DNA from 4 places in the Aquitalea sp. ASV15 genome. Region 2 is predicted to be linked to each of the others. Evidence: predicted binding sites of a transcription regulator. Region 2 holds the regulator's gene; each other region holds the start of a gene.

The links. The regulator FNR, encoded in region 2, switches genes on or off when oxygen is low (the NO sensors DNR and NnrR bind a similar motif). The targets are predictions, from matches to a motif close to TTGATNNNNATCAA.
Region 1: a site for FNR is predicted at 3,032-3,045, ahead of cobA (uroporphyrinogen-III C-methyltransferase). Genes of this name have one in related genera too.
Region 3: a site for FNR is predicted at 3,845-3,858, ahead of JHD64_RS03740 (ribonucleoside triphosphate reductase). Genes of this name have one in related genera too.
Region 4: a site for FNR is predicted at 2,676-2,689, ahead of pflB (formate C-acetyltransferase). Genes of this name have one in related genera too.

What each region holds. Positions count from the first base shown of each region.
Region 1 is NZ_JAELTZ010000033.1:38,942-44,698, reverse strand. Features, by position in the region: partial or broken gene JHD64_RS14630 (CbbQ/NirQ/NorQ/GpvN family protein) at 1-72, opposite strand, end outside; gene JHD64_RS14625 (cytochrome C oxidase subunit IV family protein) at 81-344, opposite strand; gene JHD64_RS14620 (cytochrome c oxidase subunit 3) at 408-1,001, opposite strand; gene JHD64_RS14615 (cbb3-type cytochrome c oxidase subunit I) at 1,066-2,493, opposite strand; gene JHD64_RS14610 (cytochrome c) at 2,529-2,954, opposite strand; gene cobA (uroporphyrinogen-III C-methyltransferase) at 3,113-3,952, shown strand; gene JHD64_RS14600 (hemerythrin domain-containing protein) at 4,032-4,460, shown strand; gene JHD64_RS14595 (DUF2249 domain-containing protein) at 4,457-4,669, shown strand; gene JHD64_RS14590 (hypothetical protein) at 4,666-5,757, shown strand, end outside.
Region 2 is NZ_JAELTZ010000016.1:27,040-32,796, reverse strand. Features, by position in the region: gene JHD64_RS09225 (inositol monophosphatase family protein) at 1-151, opposite strand, end outside; gene JHD64_RS09220 (RNA methyltransferase) at 293-1,057, shown strand; gene JHD64_RS09215 (DUF1853 family protein) at 1,035-1,970, shown strand; gene JHD64_RS09210 (flavodoxin family protein) at 1,967-2,425, shown strand; gene fnr (fumarate/nitrate reduction transcriptional regulator Fnr) at 2,559-3,305, opposite strand; gene hemN (oxygen-independent coproporphyrinogen III oxidase) at 3,418-4,824, shown strand; gene JHD64_RS09195 (Rrf2 family transcriptional regulator) at 4,948-5,418, opposite strand; gene hmpA (NO-inducible flavohemoprotein) at 5,508-5,757, opposite strand, start outside.
Region 3 is NZ_JAELTZ010000006.1:196-5,952, reverse strand. Features, by position in the region: gene JHD64_RS03760 (ABC transporter permease) at 1-54, opposite strand, end outside; gene JHD64_RS03755 (ABC transporter permease) at 81-1,349, opposite strand; gene JHD64_RS03750 (ABC transporter substrate-binding protein) at 1,464-2,489, opposite strand; gene JHD64_RS03745 (ABC transporter ATP-binding protein) at 2,559-3,665, opposite strand; gene JHD64_RS03740 (ribonucleoside triphosphate reductase) at 3,936-5,651, shown strand; gene nrdD (anaerobic ribonucleoside-triphosphate reductase) at 5,692-5,757, shown strand, end outside.
Region 4 is NZ_JAELTZ010000006.1:111,680-117,436, forward strand. Features, by position in the region: gene pflA (pyruvate formate-lyase-activating protein) at 1-262, opposite strand, end outside; gene pflB (formate C-acetyltransferase) at 343-2,601, opposite strand; gene JHD64_RS04250 (hypothetical protein) at 3,112-3,750, shown strand; gene JHD64_RS04255 (DUF1295 domain-containing protein) at 3,784-4,329, opposite strand; gene JHD64_RS04260 (sorbosone dehydrogenase family protein) at 4,528-5,697, shown strand.

The sequences.
Region 1 (5,757 bases), on a different contig from region 2:
GAACAGGCGGCATTCATCGCCCTGGGCCTGATAAAACGGTGCTGCCACAGCAGCGGGTAAGGGTGCGTTCATGTCCGGCCTCAGCAAAAACTCATCATCAGCAAACCCGTCACCAGCAGCAGCCAGCCATGCACGACAAGGCGCAGCCAGCGGGGGGCGTGGCGCAGGCCCATATAGTGCTCGATCACGGTAACGCCCTTGACCCAGGCCAGCAGCAATACCAGCCGGGCCAGGGCACCCTGCCCCAGCGACAGGCCCTGTTCGGCCAATAGTGCGGCCAGCAGGGTCAGGCCGCTCAGCCAGAGCCACCACAGCCACAAACGGGAAGATGCGGGATAATTCATCTGCACAGCATAGGCAGTAGGCCGCGCGGCATCCTTGATACCGGATAAGGGTTTGGCCCTGCGCTAGCGCGCCACATACACCAGGGCAAACAGCACCAGCCACACCAGGTCCACCATATGCCAGTAGGCCGCGGCGGTTTCCACGCCGTCCAGCCGGCCAGGGCCATAGCGGCCATCGCGCGCCATCCACCACACCGCCGCCACAATCACCATGCCCAGCACCACATGCAGGAAATGAAACACGGTGAGCGACAGGTAGAACATCCAGAAATCATTGCTGGACAGGCTGATGCCGGCCATGAACTTGCCCGCCAGTTCATACAGCTTGCACAGCAGGAAACCGCTGCCAAACACCATGGCCAGCAGCAGCGCCCGGCGCGCCGCAGCTTGCCGGTCCAGGGCAAACCGCTTCACCGCGGCCACCATGCAGGCGCTGCCGGCGATCAGCAGCAGGGTATTGAGCGTGGGCAGCAGCAAGGCCAGATGCGACTGGCCCTCGGCAAACAAGGCCGGCTGCTGCCGGCGATATACCCCGTACACCAGGAAGAACACGCCAAACACCGCCAGCTCTGCCAGGATGAAACACCACATGGCCAGGTCACCCGGTATATGGCGCGCGGGCGGCGCTGCGGTCAGTTCCAGACTTTGTCCATTCATCTCTGCCTCCAAAACAAAGAGGCGGCCCGCAAGCCGCCTCAAGATCGGTACGGATAGCCGCTACTCAGCTTTCACGTTTGCCGGTGACAAAAAAACTGGTGACATACATCATCAGGCCAGTGAAGAAACACAGGCCAAAGCCGAAACGGGCCCAGTACATCGGCATGATGTGCTGCTGGGTTTCCATGAAGGACAGCGGTGCGGCGGACAGGCGCTGCAGCGACACCTGGGTCACCGCGGCAGCAGTCAGCGACAGGGTGATCCCCACGATGGCCAGCGTCATCACCCAGAAGGCGGTCTTTTCCAGCTTTTGCGCCGCGGCACTGTTGGCTTCACGGCCACGCAGCAGTGGCATGGTGTAGGAGATCATGGTCAGCACCACCATGGCGTAAGCACCGTAGAACGCCATATGGCCATGTGCCGCAGTCAGCTGGGTGCCGTGAGTGTAGTAGTTCACCACCGACAGCGTACCCAGGAAGCCCCATACCCCGGCCCCAAGGAAAGACATCACCCCGGTACCCAGCGCCCACAGCGTGGCGGCCTGGTTGGGATGCTCACGCCGGCGCCGCTTGACCATATTGAAGGCGAACACCGTCATCATGAAGAAGGGAACCGGTTCCAGCGCCGAGAAGACGGAGCCCAGCAGCTGCCAGTAGCCCGGCGTGCCAATCCAGAAATAATGGTGGCCGGTACCGATGATGCCGGTGATCAGCGTCATGGCAATGATCAGGTACAGCCATTTTTCAATGATTTCACGGTCGACGCCGGTCACCTTCACCAGCACGAAAGCCAGCATGGCGCCCATGATCAGTTCCCACACGCCTTCCACCCACAGGTGCACCACCCACCACCAGAAATACTTGTCCAGCACCAGGTTGTTCGGGTTCACAAAAGAGAACAGGAAGAAAATCGCCAGGCCCCACAGCCCCAGCATCATCACGATGCTGATGCTGGTCTTGCGCCCGGACAGCAGGGTCATCGACAGGTTGAACAGGAAGGACAGCGCCACCAGCACGATGCCTACCTTGGTGATCAGCGGCTGCTCCAGGTAGCCGCGCCCCATGGTGGGCAGCAGGTCGTTGCCGGTAAGGTGGGCCAGCACGTTATACGGCAGGCCCAGATAGCCCAGAATGGTCAGCGCACCGGCCACCAGGAATACCCAGAAGGTGATGATGGCCAGTTTCGGGCTGTACAGCTCGCGCTCGCACTCTTCCGGGATCAGGAAGTAGCCCGCGCCCATGAAGCCGAACAGCAGCCAGACAATCAGCAAATTGGTATGCACCATGCGGGCGGTGCCAAACGGAATGGCGGGAAACAGGAAGTCGCCCTTGAAGTACTGCAGGCCGATGATCAGGCCAAACAGGATCTGGCCGATGAACAGGCCGATGGCCGCCACGAAATAGGGCTTGGCCACTGCTTGCGAGCGGTATTTTATCTGGTCATTCACTGTCGCCTTGCTGGCGGGCAGTGCTGCCACGGTTGCATTACTCATGTGTTTTCTCCGGAAGCAATTGATCGCACTGCGGATCAGCCTTCGATATTGGGCGGCCAGTTATTGGTATTGATCTGCGAGCTGTACTTCAGGAAGGCCACCAGATCATCCAGCTGGGCATCGTTCAGGTTGAACTGCGGCATCTGGCGCCGACCCGGTACATTGGTGGGCATCGCCTTCATCCAGCCCTTGATGAACTCCGGGCCACGGCGCACATAGACATTGCCCAGCTCCGGCGCAAAGAACGCCCCCTCGCCCAGCAGCGTGTGGCAACCGGCACAGTTGCGTGTCTCCCAGATTTTCTTGCCGCGCACAGCGGCATCGGTCAGCTGGGCCTTGGCGTTATGGCTGGGCACCGCCAGGGTGGTATCCACGGTCAGCCCCAGGAAAATCAGGAAAAAGAAAACCGACCCACCGTAAAAGATGTTGCGGGCCGTCGATTTGGTGAAGCTCGCGCTCATCACGTCCTCCTCAATTGCGTGTACCGGCAAGCCCGGCACTTGCGGCGAAATGTACGGTTTCGGACATCCCGACAGCATTGATTCGAATCAACGATTTCCGGCCCCCTCCCTACCTACACTGGCAACATTCCAGCCAAGGCCCAGCCAAAGGAGCCTGCATGAACAGCCCGTATCAAGCCCTGCACACGCCCCTGGTGCCGCCAGAAAAACCCGTCATTCCCGGCGCTGAATTCCGGCCTGGCAGCGTCGCCCTGGTGGGTGCCGGGCCGGGTGCCGCCGACCTGCTCACCCTGCGCGCGCTGCAGCGCCTGCAACAGGCGGATGTGGTGCTGTACGACCACCTGCTGGACAGCAGCATTCTGGCGCTGGCCCCCGCCACGGCCGCACGCCTCTGCGTGGGCAAACGCGCCAGCCGCCATACCCTGCCGCAAGCCGACATCAATCAGTTATTGGTCAGCCTGGCCCGGCAAGGCCAGCGCGTGGTGCGGCTGAAGGGGGGCGATCCGCTGCTGTTCGGCCGCGGCGGCGAAGAGATGGAAGCGCTGGCCGCCGCCGGCATTCCCTGTGAAGTGGTCCCCGGCATCAGCGCCGCGCTGGGGGCCGCCGCCAGTGCCGGCCTGCCGCTCACCCATCGCGATTACGCCCAGGGCTGCAGCCTGGTCACCGGTCACCGCCGCCAGGGGCAGCAGACGCTGGACTGGACCCGCCACTGCACGCCCGAGCAGACCATCGTGGTCTATATGGGGCTGGGCGAGGCCGCCAGCATCGCCAGTCAGCTGCTGGCGCATGGCCGGGCGGCCGACACCCCGGTTGCCGTGGTGGAACATGCCTGCTCCGCGCGGCAGCGTTGCCTGTGTGGCAGCCTGCAGACGCTGGCCACCCTGATCGAACAGGAAGGCATCACGGCCCCGGCCCTGCTGGTGATCGGGCAGATCGTCACCCTGCATCAGAAGCTGCAGGCCGCCATGGCCGGGCAAGCTGCAGCGGCAAGTTCTTGATCCGTGTCATTCAAACGGGCCGCCGCCGCACCGCATACTGCGCTTTTACCGTCAGCCCCAGCCACACAGGACACCACCCATGAATGCCATAGCCTGCCTGACCCAGCAGCATCGTGACTGCGACGCCATTCTTGCCCAAGCCGAACAGGCGGTACGTCACGGCGACTGGACCACCGCCGGCCAGACCTGCCTGCGCCTGGCCACCGATCTGGAGCAACACTTCCAGCTGGAAGAACAGCAGCTGTTCCCGGCTTTCGAGGCTGCCACCGGCATGTACAGCGGCCCCACCGCCGTGATGCGCCAGGAACACCAGCAAATCCGCCTGCTGCTGCAGGACATGGACGACGCGCTGCTGGCCAGCGATGCCAGCGCCTGGCTGGGCCACGCCGAAACCCTGCTCATCCTCACCCAGCAGCACAATATGAAAGAAGAAAACATCCTCTATCCCATGTGCCGCCAGCACATTGCCGGCTTTGAGCAGATGGTGCGGCCGGGAGTCAGCGCATGAGCCCGGTCGACCTGCGCCACCTGGCAGCCCCCGCGCCGATGGAAATCATTCTGGATGCCGCCGAGCAATTGCAAGACCAGCAAACCCTGGCCTGGATCCTGCCGCACCACCCCACGCCACTGCTGCCCATGCTCACCGCCCAGGGCATTGCCTACCGCTTCGAGCTGTCCGGCGATGGCGGGGTGATTCTGTACATCAGCAAGGCATGAGCCAGGCCTGGCTTTCCTACGACGACGCGCCCCCCATCTGGCTGCCTGCCAGCTTTTTTGGCGCAGCCATGCTGTGGCTGCTGGCCCTGGGAGGGCTGCTGCTGCCTGCGGGCATGCTGGCGGCCAACCGCTACCACCCGCAGCTGCTGGCGCTGACCCATGTTCTGGCGCTGGGCGTGCTGGGCAACATCATGGCCGGTGCCCTGCTGCAAATGCTGGCGGTGGCCAGCGCCGTGGCAGCACGGCGCGCAGGCCGCCTGCTGCTGGGCATTTTCCTGCCCTGGCAGCTGGGAACCACCTTGCTGGTGGGCGGCTTTTTGCATGGCTTTTCCCCACTCGCCCTGCAGGCGGCGGCAGTCTTGCTGGGTGCGGCCATCCTCCGCCTGGCCTGGCACGGCCTGCATGGGCTGGCCCACAGCCCGGCGCGCGATGCCAGCAGCCGCGGCATGGCGCTGGCACTGCTGGGACTATTGGTCGCCGCCGCGCTCGGGCTGTGCCTGGTGCTGACCCTGAGCGGCCGGCTGGCCCTGCCCTGGCTGCCGCTGCTGCACAGCCATGTACTGTGGGCGGCCATGGGCTGGCTATTGCTGCTGATGCTGGCCGTCAGCCAGACCGTGATTCCGCTGTTCCTGATCACTCCGCCCTATCCGGCCTGGATGCTGAGCACGGCGCGGAGCGTGCTGATCTTGCTGCTTGGCTGCAGCCTGGCCCTGCTGTTCTGGCCAGCGCAATTGTGGCTGCCCGCCAGCCTGCTGCTGATTCCAGTACTGCTTTATGCCGTGCAATCCTGGCAGCTGCTGCGGCAAAGCCGGCGGCCGGCTGATCCGCTGTGGTGGCAATGGCAGGCGGTCCTCGCCTGCCTGCTGCTAGGCTGCGTGGCCGCCTGGCTATGCGCTGGATGGACAATATGGCCGAGCCTGCCCTTGCTGGCTGGGCTGTGGTGGCTGGGCGGCGCCGGCCTGGGAGCCACGCTGGCCATGCTGGGCAAGATCCTGCCGTTTCTGGCCTGGTTGCACTTGAAGCGGCTGAACCCGCCACGCGGCCTGCTGCCCTCCACCCATGGTTTCCTGCCCGAGTCCGCCCAGCTG
Region 2 (5,757 bases):
TGGCCTGCTCGGCAGCGCGGTCCACATCGGTCACAAAGTCATTGTGCTTTTTCTTTTCTACGCGAATGGTATCGAGGTTAAGCGACGCGCGCTGGACAACACTGCCAGCACGGCGAGCGGCTTTAACCGCGATATTGAGCATCGGATGCATTGACGGCCTCTAGAACGGATAGCAGATGTCAGCCAACACGGCTCGACATCTGACGGTAACAATCTGGGTTAAGGAACAAAAAAAGCCGACGCGAGTGCGCGGGCTTTTTGATATGCCCGCTATTTTAATGTGAAACCGCTGATGAATAAACCCCAAGTACCTGATTTTCTGAAAAACATTCGCATCGTGTTGGCCCGGCCCAACCATCCGGGCAATATCGGCTCGGCCGCACGCGCCATGAAAACCATGGGTCTGACCCGGCTGTACCTGGTGGAACCCAAGGTGTTTCCCAGCGATGAGGCCAATGCGCTGGCCTCCGGTGCGGTGGATGTGCTGGAGAGCGCCACCGTGGTGGCGAGCCTGGCGGAAGCGCTCAGCGACGTCACCGTGGCCTGCGCGCTGACCAGCCGCCGCCGCGAGCTGACCACCCCGCTGTCCACCCCGCGCGAAACCACGCCGGAACTGGTAGCCCGCGCCCGTGATGGCGAGCAGGTGGCGCTGGTATTCGGCAATGAAACCTTCGGCCTGTCCATCGAGGAAGTGGAGCAGTGCAACCGCCTGGTCACCATCCCCGGCAATCCGGATTACTTCTCGCTCAACCTGGCGATGGCGGTACAGGTGATGACCTACGAGCTGTTCAGCCATACCGGTGTTGACGTGGAATACCTGCGCCCGGAAAGCGAAACCGCCAGCCTGGGCGAGGTGGAAGGCTTCTGCCAGCATCTGGACCAGACCATGGAAGCCATCGGCTATTACCGCCGCCGCAACAGCGAACGGCTGATGCGCCGCATGCGCGCCCTGTTCAACCGGTCCGGCATGCTGCGCGATGAAGTCGACATCCTGCGTGGCCTGATGAAACAGATCCAGCGCGTGGCAGATGGCCATGAGCACGACGGCACGGCCTGAACGCAGCTTTCATCTGCCTTACACGCAGCCGGCGCTGCGTGATCTGGCTTTCCTGCTCACCTCGCCTGCGCCCTGGGAGAGTGGCAGCAATCTGTCACCCGCGCAGTTGCTGGGGGAGCAGGGAGAGGATCTGCTGCAAGCCTTGCAGCAGGATCCAGGCCCGCTTGAGCACTGGCTGGCGCAACAGCCATGCCAGCGGCTTGGCCATTATGCCGAGCGCCTGCTGGCTTTCTGGTTCCGGCTGGCGCCGCATATCGAACTGGTGGCGGCCAATGTGCCGGTGCGCGATGCCGCAGGCCGCACCATCGGCGAATTCGATTTTCTGATCCGGCTGCATGGCGTGCCGCTACATGTGGAAACCGCCAGCAAATTCTATCTGCAACTGGGGCATGGCGCGGACACGCTGGTCGGCCCCAGCCTGCGCGATGCCTGGGTGCTCAAGGCCGCCAAACTGCAGGAACAACTGCAACTGGCCAGCCACCCTGCCGCCGCCCGTGTCCTGCCGCCGGGCTTTGCCGGCTGTGCCAGCGCGGCACGCCTGGCCGGCTGGTTCTTCTACGCCGACCGGCCGGCCATCCCGGCCGCACCGCTGAGCGCAGATCAGCTGCAAGGCTGGCTCAGCCCGCTGCAGCAGCCCTGGCCAAGCACAAGCGCAGGATCGCGCTGGGTGTGGCTGTCACGGCTGGGTTGGCTGGCTCCGGCGCGGCTGGCGGAGGAGGGGGTGCGCGAGCAGGACAGCCTGCGCCAGGAACTGCTGCAGGCTGCGGTGCCGCAGCTGGTGGCCGAATTGCTGCCGGTGGGGGATGGCTGCTGGGAGGAAGTGGCGCGCGGCTTTGTGGTGCCGCCGGGCTGGCCGCAGCAGCAGCGGCTGCAGGATTTGCTGGCCAGCATAGACCGGACTCTCCACCGATGAAGCAACTGCTGATTGTGTATGCCAGCCAGACCGGCCACACCCTGCAACTGGTCGACGCCTTGTGTCAGCCCTTGTTGCCGCTGTGCGCGGAACTGCACATCCACCGCCTGCCCGCGGCTGAGGCCGGGCTGGATGACTTGCTGGCTGCAGATGCCATCGTGCTGGCTACGCCGGAGAACTTCGGTTATATGGCGGGGAACGTGAAGGATTTTTTTGATCGCACCTATTACCCGGCGCAGGGAAAGACCGAGGGGCTGCCCTATCTGATGCTGGTGTCGGCCGGCAATGACGGACTGGGCGCGCTACAGGCCATGCGGCGCATTGCCTGTGGCTATGGCTGGAAGGAGGTACTGCCGCCCTTGCTGGCGCAGGGTGAGGTTTTGCCGCAACACCGGGAGCGCGCCATGGAGTTGGGCGAGCTGCTGGCTGCAGGCATGCTGGTGGGGCGCTGGTAGGGCTGGGCGGGCGGCTAGGTCGCCCGGACTAGGTCTTCAGACGAATTGTCGGCCACGCCAGTACTGCGCACTATGCAAAAACACCGCAGGCTGCTGGCAAGCAGGGCTGCGGTGTGCCGGATGAGCGCTAGCGTCAGACGCCGTTGGCGTGGGTGCAGCCGGCGATCAGGTCCTTGAGGGCATCGGCCTTGATCAGCTGGATGTGCTTGTGATCGACACTCAGCCAGCCTTGCTGCTGGAACTTGGACAGCGTACGGCTGACGGTTTCCAGTTTCAGGCCGAGGAAACTGCCGATTTCCTCGCGGCTCATGCGCAGGATGAAATCATTGGCGGCAAAACCGCGGGTGGACAGGCGCTGCGACAGGTTCAGCAAGAAGGCGGCCAGGCGTTCTTCCGCCTTCATGTTGCCCAGCAGCAGCATGACGTTCTGGTCGCGCACGATTTCGCGGCTCATCAGCCGGAAAAAGTGGTGCTGCAGGCTGGGAATGTCGCGCCCCAGGCTTTCCATGCGGTTGAAGGGCAGTTCGCAGACTTCGCTGTCTTCCAGTGCAATGGCATCGCAGCCATGCACATTGGAAGAAATGCCATCCAGGCCCATCAGCTCGCCGGACATCAGAAAGCCGGTGACCTGCTCGCGACCGTCCTGGCTGGCGACGCTGGTTTTGAAGAAACCGGTACGCACCGCGAACAGGGACTTGAAGCCCTCGCCGCTGCGGAACAGGTATTCGCCGCGCTTGAGGCGGCGGCTCTGACGGATCACGGCGTCCAGCTGCGTCATTTCGTCGCGGTTCAGTCCGATGGGCAGACAGAGTTCGCGCAGGCTGCAGTTGGAGCAGGACACCTTCAGTGCGTGAATAGTGTGTTGGTTTTGGTCAGACATCGAGTGTTTTGTACAACCCTGTAAAGAAGCTTGACCCTTGTCAAAGCGGAATTCACACGTTTTCCGCAAATTTACCAGTCCACCTGACGTTTGACTATCAATACCCGACGACATGCACACCACCCATCCGTTTTCGCCCACCCACTGTGAGTTCGACCGAGCATTGATCGAACGTCTTGATGGCTCTGGCCCAAGATACACTTCTTACCCGACTGCCGACCGTTTTACCCCGGCCTTTGGGGAGAAAGACTATAAACACTGGCTGAAGCAACGCCACCTGGGCATGCATCAGAACGCAATATCATTGTACGTTCATATACCGTTCTGCAACACGGTATGTTACTACTGCGGCTGCAACAAGATCATTACCAAAGACAAAAGCCGCGCCGATCGCTATCTCGACTACCTGGAAAAAGAAATCAAGCTGGTGGCCGCCACACTGGGCTGCCGCGAAAAGCTGATCCAGCTGCATTTCGGTGGCGGTACCCCCACTTTCCTGTCCGATGAACAGCTGGACCGGCTGATGGGCATGCTGCGTACTCACTTCGATTTTTTGCCGGAGGGAGAATATTCCATTGAGATTGATCCGCGCAAGGTGGGGCGCGAGACCGTGCACCATCTGGCGCGTCTGGGCTTTAACCGCATGAGCGTGGGCATCCAGGATTTCGACCCGCAGGTGCAACAGGCGGTAAACCGCGTGCAGAGCGAGGCCGAGACGCTGGAAGTGATCGATGCCGCCCGCGAGGCCGGTTTCAAGTCGGTCAGTGTGGACCTGATCTACGGCCTGCCGCTGCAGACGCGGGAATCGCTGAAAGCCACGCTGGACAAGGTGATTGCCATTGGCCCGGACCGGCTGGCGCTGTACAACTATGCCCACCTGCCCACGGTGTTCATGCCGCAGCGGCGCATCAACGAGGCAGACCTGCCGGCGGCCAGCACCAAGCTGGACATCCTGCAGGACGCGGTAAAAAGCCTGGCGGATGCCGGCTATGTCTTCATCGGCATGGACCACTTTGCCAAGCCGGAAGATGACCTGGCCATCGCCCTGCGCCAGGCACGCCTGCAGCGCAATTTCCAGGGTTATTCCACCCATGCCGACTGCGACATGATCGGCCTTGGCGTGTCGTCCATCGGCAAGGTCGGCCCCTGTTACAGCCAGAATGAAAAAGACCTGGACAGCTATTACGCTGCACTGGACGAGGGACGTCTGCCGGTGATGCGTGGCATGGTGCTGGATCAGGATGACATCCTGCGCCGTGGCATCATCCAGGCGCTGATGTGTCGCTTCTCCTTGTCGGTGGAGGCCGTCGAGCAGGTGCACGGCATCAATTTCGCCGAATACTTTGCTGCCGAACTGCCGGCCATCCGCGAATATCACAAGCTGGGTCTGCTGACTTTTGACGGCGATTTCCTGATGGTCGAACCGAAAGGGCGCTTCCTGATTCGCAATATCGCCATGCTGTTTGACCGCCACCTGCGCGAGCGGGAAACCAAGGCACGCTATTCCAAGACCATCTGACCCCACGCTGATTGCTGTTTTTCCAAGGGGAAACCCTGAAAAAAAGCCTGAAAAAAAGCCCGCTGACCGCGGGCTTTTTGTTTGAAAAGTGATGGTTTTTTACAACAAATCACGCTGTCCGGCTCAGTCTGCCGCCGGGCTTTCCGGCGAGACGGGCTGATTTTGCTGGCGGTGCAGCCGAATAATCGCCTCTCCGGTGGGGCTGGCGACGATATCGCGCAGGGAATAACCATCCAGCACCGTGAAAAAGGCTTGCAGGCCGACGTCCAGCGCCGACTTGAGACGGCAATCCTGGCGCAAGGCGCAAGGGGGCGTGGCGCAGTCGATCAGCGCGGCATTGCCCTCCAGGGTGCGGATGATGCCGCCCAGCCGGTAATGCTCGGGCGGCTGCGCCAGCGCCAGCCCGCCACCCTTGCCACGGCTGTTGTTCAGCCAGCCTTGCTGTCCCATGAAATGCACCACCTTGACCAGATGGTTGCGCGATACGGCAAAGCGCTCGGCGATTTCGCTGATGGTGACGGCCTGTTCGCGATCGCGGTGGGTCAGATACATCAGCACGCGCAATGCCAGATCGGTGAAACGGTTCAGTTGCATGGGCAAAAAGGGTAAGGGCGGTGCCGCGCAGGATACTCCGCACGGCCCACCCTCACAATGCGCTGGGACAAAGCTGCTGCAAGGGGCAATCAGTCGCTGGCCATGGCATTGGAGCCGAATACTTCCATGTGGATGCGCGCGGCCTCGACCCCGGCCCCCCGCAACTGGCGCTGCTGCTGCTGCATGAAGCCTACCGGGCCGCACAGGTAGTAGTCGGCATCCGCCAGCAGGGCATGCTCGCGGATGGCCGCGGCATCGATGCGGCCGGCGCGCTGGTAGTCCTGGCCCAGCCGGTCCATGTCTTGCGGGCATTCATAAAACACCGTGCTGTTCAGCTGC
Region 3 (5,757 bases), on a different contig from region 2:
GCGCAGAACGTAGTGCCACACCTTTTCGATGGGCGACATGGTCGGGTTCAGCATGGTTATGTCTCCGTGAAGGGTGAGGGTTAGCCCAGGCGCAGGCTCTTGGCGCCTACCAGCCAGTTGTAAACGATGTACAGGATCATGGTGGCGGCCAGCAGCAGGCCGCCCAGTGCGGTAGCCATGCCCCAGTTGATCGAGGTATTGGTATAGAAGGCGACGAAGTAGCTCACCATCTGGTCGTTCGGGCTACCCAGCAGGGCCGGGGTGATGTAGTAGCCGATGGACAGGATGAACACCAGCAGCGCACCGGCACTGATACCGGCCACGGTCTGCGGGAAGTACACGCGCCAGAAGCTGGCAAACGGGTGGCAGCCCAGCGAGATGGCAGCCTTCATATAGCTGGGGGAGATGCCTTTCATCACGCTGTAGATGGGCAGGATCATGAAGGGCAGCAGGATGTGCACCATGGAGATGTACACGCCGGTGCGGTTGAATACCAGTTGCAGCGGATGATCGATCAGGCCCAGCCATTGCATGGTGGAGTTGATCAGGCCTCCGGATTGCAGCAGCACGATCCAGGCGGCAACCCGTACCAGCACGGAAGTCCAGAACGGCAGCAGCACCAGGATCATCAGCAGGTTGCTGGTGCGGGTGGGCAGGTTGACCAGCAGGTAGGCCAGCGGGTAGGCCAGGGCCAGGGCAATGGCGGTCACCACCAGGCTCATCCAGAAGGTACGGGTAAAGATGTCCAGGTAAATGGCCTGGTCCGGGGCGGAGCGGCTGATTTCGCCCAGATCATCGATGCGGTGATCCATGGCGGCCAGCAGGTAGAACGGGGTCTGGCTGCTGGTGTTGCGGCGGATGGCCTGCCAGTAGGCCGGGTCACCCCAGCGCTCGTCCAGATTGGTCAGCGCGTCCTTGTAGGATTTCGGGGCCGGGTCCATCGGCAGGGCACGGGCGGTCTTGTTGAGCAGGCTGCGGTAGCCGGCCACTTCCATGTTCAGGCGTTTGCCCAGGTCACCCAGCTTCTGGTCATCGTGTGCTTGCTGGATGTCCTGTGCTGCCGCGGCATACACGGTTTCCGGCGGCAGGGCGCGGCCGCTCCAGCTGGAGATGGCCTTGACCGTGTGCGGCATGGCGTCCACCACTTCCGGGTTGTTGACGCTCTTGAATAACAGGCTGGTAATGGGCAGCACGAATACCAGCAGGATAAACAGCACCAGCGGCAGGATCAGCAGCTGGGACTTGAGTTTGTTCATGCGCTCGGCGCGGGCCAGCTTCTGTTTCAGCGAACGGCCGGCCTCCGGCAGGGTGGCTGCGACAGCGGTGGTGGGTGCAGAGGAAGCGGTCATTCTTCCGGCTCCGGATCAGGTAAGGGGTGAAACCCCCTGGGGATGAACCCCCGAGGGGGCGGACCTGCTGCCGGATATAAAAGAGCCGGCAGCAGTCATGCGTGTTGCAGCTGCTTACTTGGCAGCCCAGGCGTTGAAGCGTTGTTCCAGCGATTCGCCGAAGTCAGCCCAGAAAGCCACATCCACGGCGACACCGCTCTTGATGTTTTGCGGAGCGGTCGGCAGGTCAGCCACCAGCTTCGAGTCCAGCAGCGGCACGGCTTTCTTGTTGGTCGGGCCGTAGGCGATATTCTGCGAGTACACCTTCTGGTTTTCCGGCTTGCTGGCGAAAGCGATGAACTTCAGCGCAGCGTCCTTGTTCGGCGAGCCCTTCGGGATGGCCCACGAATCAAAGTCATACATGCCGCCGTTCCAGACGATCTTCAGGTTCTTGCCTTCCTTCTGGGTGTTGGCGATACGGCCGTTGTAGGCCGAGCTCATCACCACGTCGCCGGATACCAGGTACTGCGGCGGTTGTGCGCCGGCTTCCCACCACTGGATATTCGGCTTCAGCTGGTCCAGCTTCTTGAAGGCGCGGTCCACGCCGGCCGGGGTCGCCAGTACCTTGTACACGTCCTTCGGTGCCACGCCGTCAGCCATCAGCGCTACTTCCAGGGTGTACTTGGCACCCTTGCGCATGCCGCGCTTGCCCGGGAATTTCTTCACATCCCAGAAATCCTTCCAGCTGGTCGGGCCAACCTTCAGCTTGTCGGCGTTGTAGGCCAGTACGGTCGACCATACGAAGATGCCCACACCGCAGGACTGGGCAGCGCCCGGTACGAAATCAGCCTTGTTGCCGATCTTGCTGTAGTCCAGCTTTTCGAACATGCCTTCATCGCAACCGCGGGCCAGTTCCGGGGATTCCACTTCCAGCACGTCCCAGGACACGCTCTTGGTGTCGACCATGGCTTTCACCTTGGCCATTTCGCCGTTGTACTCGCCGCCCACTACCTTGATGCCGGTAGCCTTGGTGAAGGGGGCGTAGTAGGCCTTTTCCTGGGCAGCCTTGTTGGCGCCGCCGAAGGAAATCACGGTCAGGTCACCGGCCAGGGCACTCTGAGCACAGCAAGCAGCAACCACGGCCAGCGAAAGAGCTTTCATGCATTTCTTCATTTGATAGATCTCCTATTGTTTTAGGACTACAGCTACACCTTACTCACTCGCACGCACTCACTCGGCCAGTTCGACGGGATCGAGCGCTCTTACGTGTTCTACATTCCAGCCCAGCGAAATCACATCGCCCACGGCCAGCTTGGGGTCGAGCGTGGCGATAGGCTGTTTGACGATGAAACTGGAGTTGCCACAGGCTTCCATGCGGATGCGCACGTGGTCGCCCAGATAGATGAATTCGCGCACGCGGCCGGAGAAGCGGTTTTGCTCCTGCGCCACGTTCAGCTTGATGCGTTCCGGGCGGATGGACAGCGATACCGGTGCGCCGGGGGCGGCATCGTGAATGGCCATGGCTTCCACGCGCTCGCCGTTTTCCAGGCCCACGGTGCAGCGCTCGCCATCGCGGCTGAGCAGCTTGCCGTGCAGGCGGTTGTTTTCACCGATGAAGTTGGCGACAAAGGTATTGCGCGGATGCTCGTACAGGCCTTGCGGGCTGTCGATCTGCTGGATTTCACCCTGATGGAACACGGCCACGCGGTCGGACATGGTCAGCGCTTCGCTCTGGTCGTGGGTCACATACACCACGGTCACGCCCAGCCGTTCGTGCAGATGCTTGATTTCCATCTGCATGTGTTCGCGCAGCTGCTTGTCCAGCGCACCCAGCGGCTCGTCCATCAGCACCAGTTGCGGTTCGAAAACCAGGGCACGGGCCAGGGCCACGCGCTGCTGCTGGCCACCGGACATCTGGCCGGGGTAGCGGTTGGCAAACTTGTCCAGCTGCACCATGGACAGGGCACGCTTGACGCGCTCGGTGACGTCGGTCTTGTCCATGCCGCGCACTTTCAGCGGGAAAGCCAGGTTCTCGGCCACGGTCATGTGCGGAAACAGCGCGTAGTTCTGGAACACCATGCCGATATCGCGCTTGTGCGGCGGTACGCGGTTGAGCGAACGCTCGCCCAGCATGATCTCGCCGGCGGTCGGGGTTTCAAAGCCGGCCAGCATCATCAGGCTGGTGGTCTTGCCGGAGCCGGACGGACCCAGCAGGGTCAGGAATTCGCCCTTGCGGATATCCAGATTGAGATCCTTCACGATCAGGGTCTCGCCGTCGTAGCTCTTTTGTACGTTCTTGAAGCGGACCAGGATGTCGCTTGCGTTCGTTTCAGCCATGACCACTCCTGTTTAAATGGTGATGACTGAATTGTAAAAAGTGGATGACAGCAGGGGTATCGGGGGGCTGCGGATTTTACTGTCAGGAAAAATGCTGTAGTCCTGTAGGGCAATCCCTACAAGACAGCAGCATGAAAAACCGGCGCCACCCTGGTGCAAGCGGCCGGCGCGGGCGGCACTTGATCCGCATCAAGCCTTTTCCAGCTGTGACTTTGCTGCGCTAAAAATCAATATATAGTGTCTGAAAATTTCAAGGCACTACATATTGTTATGAAAAAACCTGTCATGGTCAGTCCGCTTGCCACGCTGGACGAATACCTCAGCCGCGCCGACTGGCGCGTCTCTGCCAATGCCAACCAGGGCTACAGCCTGGGCGGGATGATTCTGAATGCCGCCGGCAAGCTCACCGCCAACTACTGGCTGGATGGCATCTACCCGGCGGCAGTGGCCCAGGCCCACCGCGAGGCCGATTTCCACCTGCATGATCTGGATGTGCTGGCCGGCTACTGCGCCGGCTGGTCGCTGCGCCAGTTGCTGCACGAAGGCTTCAATGGCGTGCCGGGCCGGGTGGAATCGGCCCCGCCGCGCCACCTGAGCGCGGCGCTGGGGCAGATGGTGAATTTTCTGGGCACCCTGCAAAACGAATGGGCCGGCGCACAGGCTTTTTCCAGCGTGGACACCTACCTGGCCCCCTTCATCAAGCGCGATGGCCTGAGTGACGCCCAGCTGGAGCAAGCCATGCAGGAGTTTGTGTACAACCTCAACGTGCCCTCGCGCTGGGGCACGCAGACACCATTTACCAACCTCACCTTCGATTGGCGCTGCCCGGCCGACCTGGCGGAACAGATCCCGCTGATTGCCGGCGAGGAAATGCCGTTCTGCTATGGCGACTGCCAGCCGGAAATGGACCGCATCAACCGCGCCTTTCTGCGGGTGATGGCCAGTGGCGACGCGCATGGCCGGGCTTTTACCTTTCCCATTCCCACCTACAACATCACCCCGGATTTCGACTGGGACAGCGCCAATGCCGATTTGCTGTTCGAGCTGACGGCCCGCTACGGCCTGCCGTATTTCCAGAACTTCCTCAATTCCGATCTGGAGCCGCAAATGGTGCGCTCCATGTGCTGCCGGCTGCAGCTGGACCTGCGCGAACTGCTCAAGCGCGGCAACGGTCTGTTTGGCAGTGCCGAACAGACCGGCTCGCTAGGCGTGGTCACCCTTAATTGCGCGCGGCTGGGCTACCGCTTTCGCGGCGACTGGGCCGGCCTGCTGGCCGAAACCGACCGCCTGCTGGCCCTGGCCTGCGACAGCCTGGAAATCAAGCGCCGGCGGGTACAGGGCTGGATGGACGATGGCCTCTATCCTTACACCAGGCGCTATCTCGGCACTTTGCGCAATCACTTCTCCACCATCGGCGTAAACGGCATCAATGAGCTGATCCGCAATTACAGCCGCGATGCCGACGACATCACCACCGCCCATGGCCAGCAGCTGGCGCTGGAGCTGCTCGACCACATCCGTGCGCGCATGGTGCAAATGCAGGAAAGCACCGGCCATCTGTACAACCTGGAAGCCACCCCGGCCGAGGGCACCACCTACCGCTTTGCCCGCGAAGACCGCAAGCGCTACCCCGGCATCCTGCAGGCCGGCACGGACGCCCAGCCTTACTACACCAATTCCAGCCAGCTGCCCGCCGGCCATACCGACGACCCCTTCGCCGCGCTCAGCCACCAGGAGCCGCTGCAGCGCCGCTATACCGGCGGCACCGTGCTGCACCTGTATATGCGTGAGGCGATCAGCAGCAGCGCAGCCTGCAAGCAGCTGGTGCGCCGCTCGCTGCAACGCTTCCGGCTGCCCTATGTCACGGTCACCCCCACCTTCTCGGTGTGTCCGCAGCATGGCTATCTGAGCGGCCACCACGAATACTGCCCCAAGTGCGATGCCGAACTGCTGGTCCGCACCATGGCAGCCACTGCCGCCAGCTGAGGCTGACACGCTTTCACCCGTCCCTTAACAGGAGAACACCATGACAACCCCAACCCGACACCCCCAGGTCATCAGCACCGCACAACTCGACCCGGCCCTGCGTACC
Region 4 (5,757 bases), on a different contig from region 2:
AGATGGTGACGCCGCCGGCAAACTTGAGAAAGCCGGCATAGGGGGCCAGCTCGGCCAGCGCCTCATCCAGCGTCAACTGACGCCCGGCGTGCAGCTTCCAGGTGTCCGGGTTGTGGCAGTACTGGCAGCGGAACTGGCAGCCGGACATGAAAAAGACAAAACGCATGCCTGGGCCGTCGACACCGGCACCGCTCTCGGTGGAATGCAGGTAGCCGGTGGGCTGCCCTGCGGCAAGCGGCATCTGCACGCTGTGCTGCAACATGAATCACTCCTGACGAAAAACCCGCCCACCAGCCAGGGCTGGTGAGCGGGCCATACCTCCACGGGTGGCCTGATAGCCGATTACAGGCTGGCGTGGAAGGTACGATTAATCACATCCAGCTGCTGTTCGCGGGTGAGTTTGACGAAGTTGACCGCATAACCCGACACGCGGATCGTCAGCTGCGGATACAGCTCGGGGTGTTCCATGGCATCCAGCAAGGTCTCGCGCCGGAACACATTGACATTGACATGGAAGCCACCGGCGGCGGCAAAGCCATCCAGGCAATGCGACAGATTGGCGATGCGATCCTGCGCAGTATGCCCCAGCGCATCCGGGGTAGCCGATGCCGTCCAGCTGATGCCATCCAGCGCAGCGGAGTACGGCAGCTTGGCCACCGAAGCGCCGGCCGCAACAAAACCATGCACATCACGGCCATTCATCGGATTGGCACCCGGCGCAAACGGCTCGCCAGTACGGCGACCGCATGGGGTGTTGCCGGTTTTCTTGCCATACACCACATTGGAGGTGATGGTGAGCACCGACTGGGTGGGTGTGGCATTACGGTAGAAATACGGCTGGGCCTTGATCTTGTTCATGAAGGTTTCGGTCAGCCACACCGCCATGCTGTCGACGCGATCATCGTTATTGCCATAGGCGGGGTAGTCGCCCTCGATGCGGTAATCCACTGCCAGGCCGGCTTCGTTGCGGATGACATGTACGCGCGCATGCTTGATGGCCGACAGCGAATCCGCTGCCACCGACAGGCCGGCAATGCCGCAGGCCATGGTACGCAGGATGTCGCGGTCGTGCAGCGCCATTTCGATGCGCTCGTAAGCGTACTTGTCATGCATGTAGTGAATGCAGTTGAGGGCTTTCACATAGGTGGCGGCCAGCCAGTCCATCATCTTGTCGAAGCGGGCCATCACCGTGTCAAAGTCCAGCACATCGTCGGTGATCGGGGCGAAACCGTGGGCCACCACCGCCCCGCTCTTTTCGTCCACGCCACCATTGATGGCATACAGCATGGCCTTGGCCAGATTGGCACGCGCACCAAAGAACTGCATCTGCTTGCCGATTCGCATGGCCGATACGCAGCAGGCGATGCCGTAATCGTCGCCCCACAATGGGCGCATCAGATCATCGTTTTCGTACTGGATCGAGCTGGTATCGATGGAAACCCTGGCGCAGAAGTCCTTGAAGCCCTGCGGCAGGCTGGTCGACCACAGCACGGTCAGGTTCGGCTCGGGCGCCGGCCCCAGGTTGTACAGGGTATTGAGGAAACGGAAGCTGTTTTTCGACACCAGGGTGCGGCCATCCTCGCCCATGCCGCCGATGGATTCGGTGACCCAAGTCGGATCGCCGGAGAACAGCTGATCGTATTCCGGGGTGCGCAGGAAACGCACGATGCGCAGCTTGATCACCAGATCGTCAATCAGCTCCTGCGCCTGCTCCTCGCTCAGCACACCGGCGGCCAGGTCGCGCTCGATATAGATGTCGAGGAAGGTGGCGATGCGGCCCAGTGACATGGCCGCACCATTTTGCTCTTTCACGGCAGCCAGATAGGCAAAGTAGGTCCACTGCACCGCCTCGCGGGCATTCACCGCCGGGCGGCTGATGTCAAAGCCGTACTTGGCCGCCATCTGGCGCAATTCGTCCAGCGCACGGAACTGTTCGGACAACTCTTCACGCTGGCGCAGCACGTCTTCGGTGAATACGGCATCATCCAGCTCGTGGAACAGCTGCTGACGCTCCTTGCGCAGGAAATCCGTGCCATAGAGTGCGACACGGCGGTAATCGCCAATGATGCGGCCACGGCCATAGGCATCCGGCAGGCCGGTGATGATGCCGGATTTGCGTGCAGCCAGGATTTCCGGGGTATAGGTATCGAACACCCCCTGATTATGGCTCTTGCGGTATTTGCTCCAGACTTCCTTGATCACCGGGTCCAGCGTAAAGCCATAGGCAGCCAGTCCGGCTTCCACCATGCGCAAGCCACCATTGGGCATGATGGCGCGCTTGAGCGGCGCATCGGTTTGCAGGCCGACAATCAGTTCCAGTGACTGGTCGATATAACCGGCGTCATGCGCGGTGATGGAGGTGGCACGATCAGCCGATACATCCAGCACACCCTTTTCCCGCTCCTGCCGCAGCAGTTCGCCCAGCACATCCCACAGCTTGCGGGTGCGTTCGCTGGCACCAGCCAGGAAAGAGGCATCGCCGGTAAAGGGGCGATAATTCAGCTGAATGAATTGACGTACATCGACATGGTTTTGCCAGTTGCCGGCAGTAAAGCCCCGCCACGGGTCAGCCTGTACGGCATTGTGAGCAATCGCTTCCATGACCACCTCCTGAGTTGAAGTCCAAAACTTGCCCCTACAGAAACAATACTACATTCACTATCGAAAGCAGCTTATTGATGTACATCAAGCTCCACCATGGCAGTTCATCACAGCCGGACATTCTGCCAGTACCCACCCCCTACCCCTTGCCCAAACATGGCGCCAAAAGTCATTTTTATTGTTACTTTTCAATAAATTACAGAAAATTAAAATACACACACGCAGTACCAGTGCAGCATGCGCGGCAGCAACAGCGTGATCCCCCACCAGCCAAACCCTGCGGCAAATGCTCAGGCACCAGCGAAGCATAGCAATAATTGCAAAACAAAAATGTTCGTTTTCGAATATTGCATTGAGACCAATACGCACAACCGACAACATCACTCTGCGCGATAAGTAGTTTTACTACAATGCTTGTCAACAAATATCCACGCTGCGGGTGCAAAGCGCCATACGGGAACCAAGCGGCAAGCCGACACTCTGTACTTCAGTCCAGTATCAGGAATAACCATGAACAAATCGCACCTTGCCACCCTGCTCGCCAGCCTGTTTGCGGTCACCGCCTGTACCCAGCAGCAAAGTGACGTGGCGCAGCAGGCAGCTTCGGCCGCCATCAGCACCGCACATGCCACACTGGGCGATGCCAGCGCACCGCTGGCAACACTGCGCCAACAGGCCAGCGCAGCCGCCGGTGAAGCCCGGCAGCAAGCCGCCAAACTGGTGGCGGACAATCCGGCTCTGGGGCTTGCGGTATCGGCGGTGCAACAGGGAATGGGGAAAGCGACGAATGCGCTGCAATGGCAGCAGCTGGAAGCAAAAGTGGGCAGCTATCCGGCGGATATCGGCCTCTATCAACAAGGTGCGGTAGCCGAAGCACTGCGTCAGCTACTGGGCAAGAAGATGCCGGTCTTCCTGCAGAACATGCAGGTCAGCAGTCCACTGGGCAAGGACCAGCTTTTGTTTGTCAGCGGCAACAAAGCGCATCAGGGCGGCGAGGAGATGGCCTATCTGCTGCTGGACCCAGCCAGCAAGCAGCTGGAAGTGGGTCTGGTCGAACAGGGCAGGCTGCACGTTTATCGCAGCGGCCCACCGCTGTACCGCCCAGCGGAGATCAACACCATGCTGGGCAACCTGACTGGCAAGCCCTGAACGCTATACGGACCAGGCTGCGGGCCAGCGGCTTCATGCCGCCAGCCCGCGCGGCCACAAACGGCCGGTTTGCTGCATATACAGGCGATAGGCAGGTCCGGCGCGCCGCAGCATTTCACCCTCCTCGCGCCGAACGCTGCCGCGGTAACACAGCAGCAAGGCCAGCACACCGCTGGCGGCCAGCCCATCCTGCAATAGCAGCAGCTGCGCCAGCGCCGCCAGCCACAGCGCTGCATACAGGGGATGACGGATGCGCCGGTACACACCGCTCTGGCACTGCAGCGTTCCGGCAGCTTGCAGCAGCAAATCATGCTGGCTACGCCAGAACAGCCAGCAGGCATAGGCCAGTAGCAAACTGCCGGCTGGAGCGGCCAGCGGCGCTAGCTCCAGCGGCCAATAGCGCTGCCAGCCAGTGGCCGCGGCCAGCATGGGCAGGAGCAACATGCCGGTCAGCACCGGCCAGCGCAGAATGCAGTGCCCCACCACCATGCGGCTGCGCTGCTCTAATAATGGGCGGTAAGCCAGCCGTGTCAGCAGCATGACAAGCACGCCGGCAAGCTGAATGATGGACCACAGCATGCTCTGCCTCCTTGGTCTCAGTTAATAACAATGATTATCATTTATAATATCAATTGCGGCAAGCCCTATCACACCATGACACTCCTGCTGTGCCGCCAGACGTGTCAGAATCGGCAGACAGGCCGCTGCCAGCGCTGCCAGCCTGCGTGATCACTGCATTGCAATTGCTTCCCCCCGGCAGCCGAGAAAGGTCAAGCCATGCCCAAGCGCCGTCTTGCCAGCCTGTGTGCGCTATTACTGCTTTATCTGCCGGCACAGGCCAGCGCCCTGTGTGCCAGGCCACAGCCTGCCGGCATGCAAATCCGCCCCGGACTGTGCGCCGAAGTGATTGCCAGCGGACTGAAAATGCCGCGCGGACTGGCCGTACTGCCTAATGGCCAGCTGCTGGTAACGGAAATGGTGCGCTGGGATGCCACGCAAGGCCGGGTACTGCAACTGTCCGCCACCGCCAGTGGCTGGCAGCAAAGCGTGCTGGCCACCGGTTTTGACCGCCCGCACGGGGTGGTGCAGGGGCCGGATGGCAAGATTTATGTCGGCGAAGTGGGTCGCATCGTCCGCTTCGCCCCCGGACAGCCGCAGCAGCGCGAAACCGTGGCCACCCTGCCCTTGCGCCAGCGCCACCCGCTCACCACCTTTGCCCTGGCTGGCAATGGCGATCTGTATGTCAATATCGGCAGCTCATCGGACAATTGCGAAAGTGCCAGCCCGGCCGAGCTGGCGGCAGAGCGCTGCCCGGAAAGCGAACAGGATAAAGCCGGGGTGGTCTGGCGTTATCACCTGGAGCAAGACGGCAAGGTCAGCGATCTGGGGGTATTTGCCCGTGGTCTGCGCAACAGCATGGCCCTGGGTGTGCACCCGGCCAGCGGCATTGTCTTGCAGGCAGAAAACAGCCGCGATGCCATTCATCTGAAACTGCAGCTGCCCAATGACAATGAATTGCCACACGACGAGCTCAATCTGCTGCAGGCCGGCCGGCACTATGGCTGGCCCTTCTGCTACGACAATCAGGTAGCCGCACCCGAATTCCCCGCCTATCACTGCCGCAACACCCAGCCGCCCTATTTGCTGCTGCCCGCGCATGCCGCGCCACTGGGGCTGACATGGTGGCTGTCGCCTAAGGCCCCGCCACGCTTTGCCGGCTGGTTGATCGTCGGCTTTCATGGCTACCGCCAGCACGGCCACCGGCTGATGGCCTATCCGGTGGACAAACAAGGGCTGCCCAAGGGCAAACCGCTGGAGCTGATCAGCAACTGGAAAGACAGCAAAGGTCCGGGCGGCCCAGTGGAAATACGCGTGGGAGGCGATGGCGCACTCTATCTGACCGATGACCGGCACGGTCAGGTCATCCGCCTCTATGCCGCGCAGTAAGGAAATGGCGCAGCACCATGCCGGGCCAGTACCTTTCCGCAGCGCGCCAAAGCCCCTATC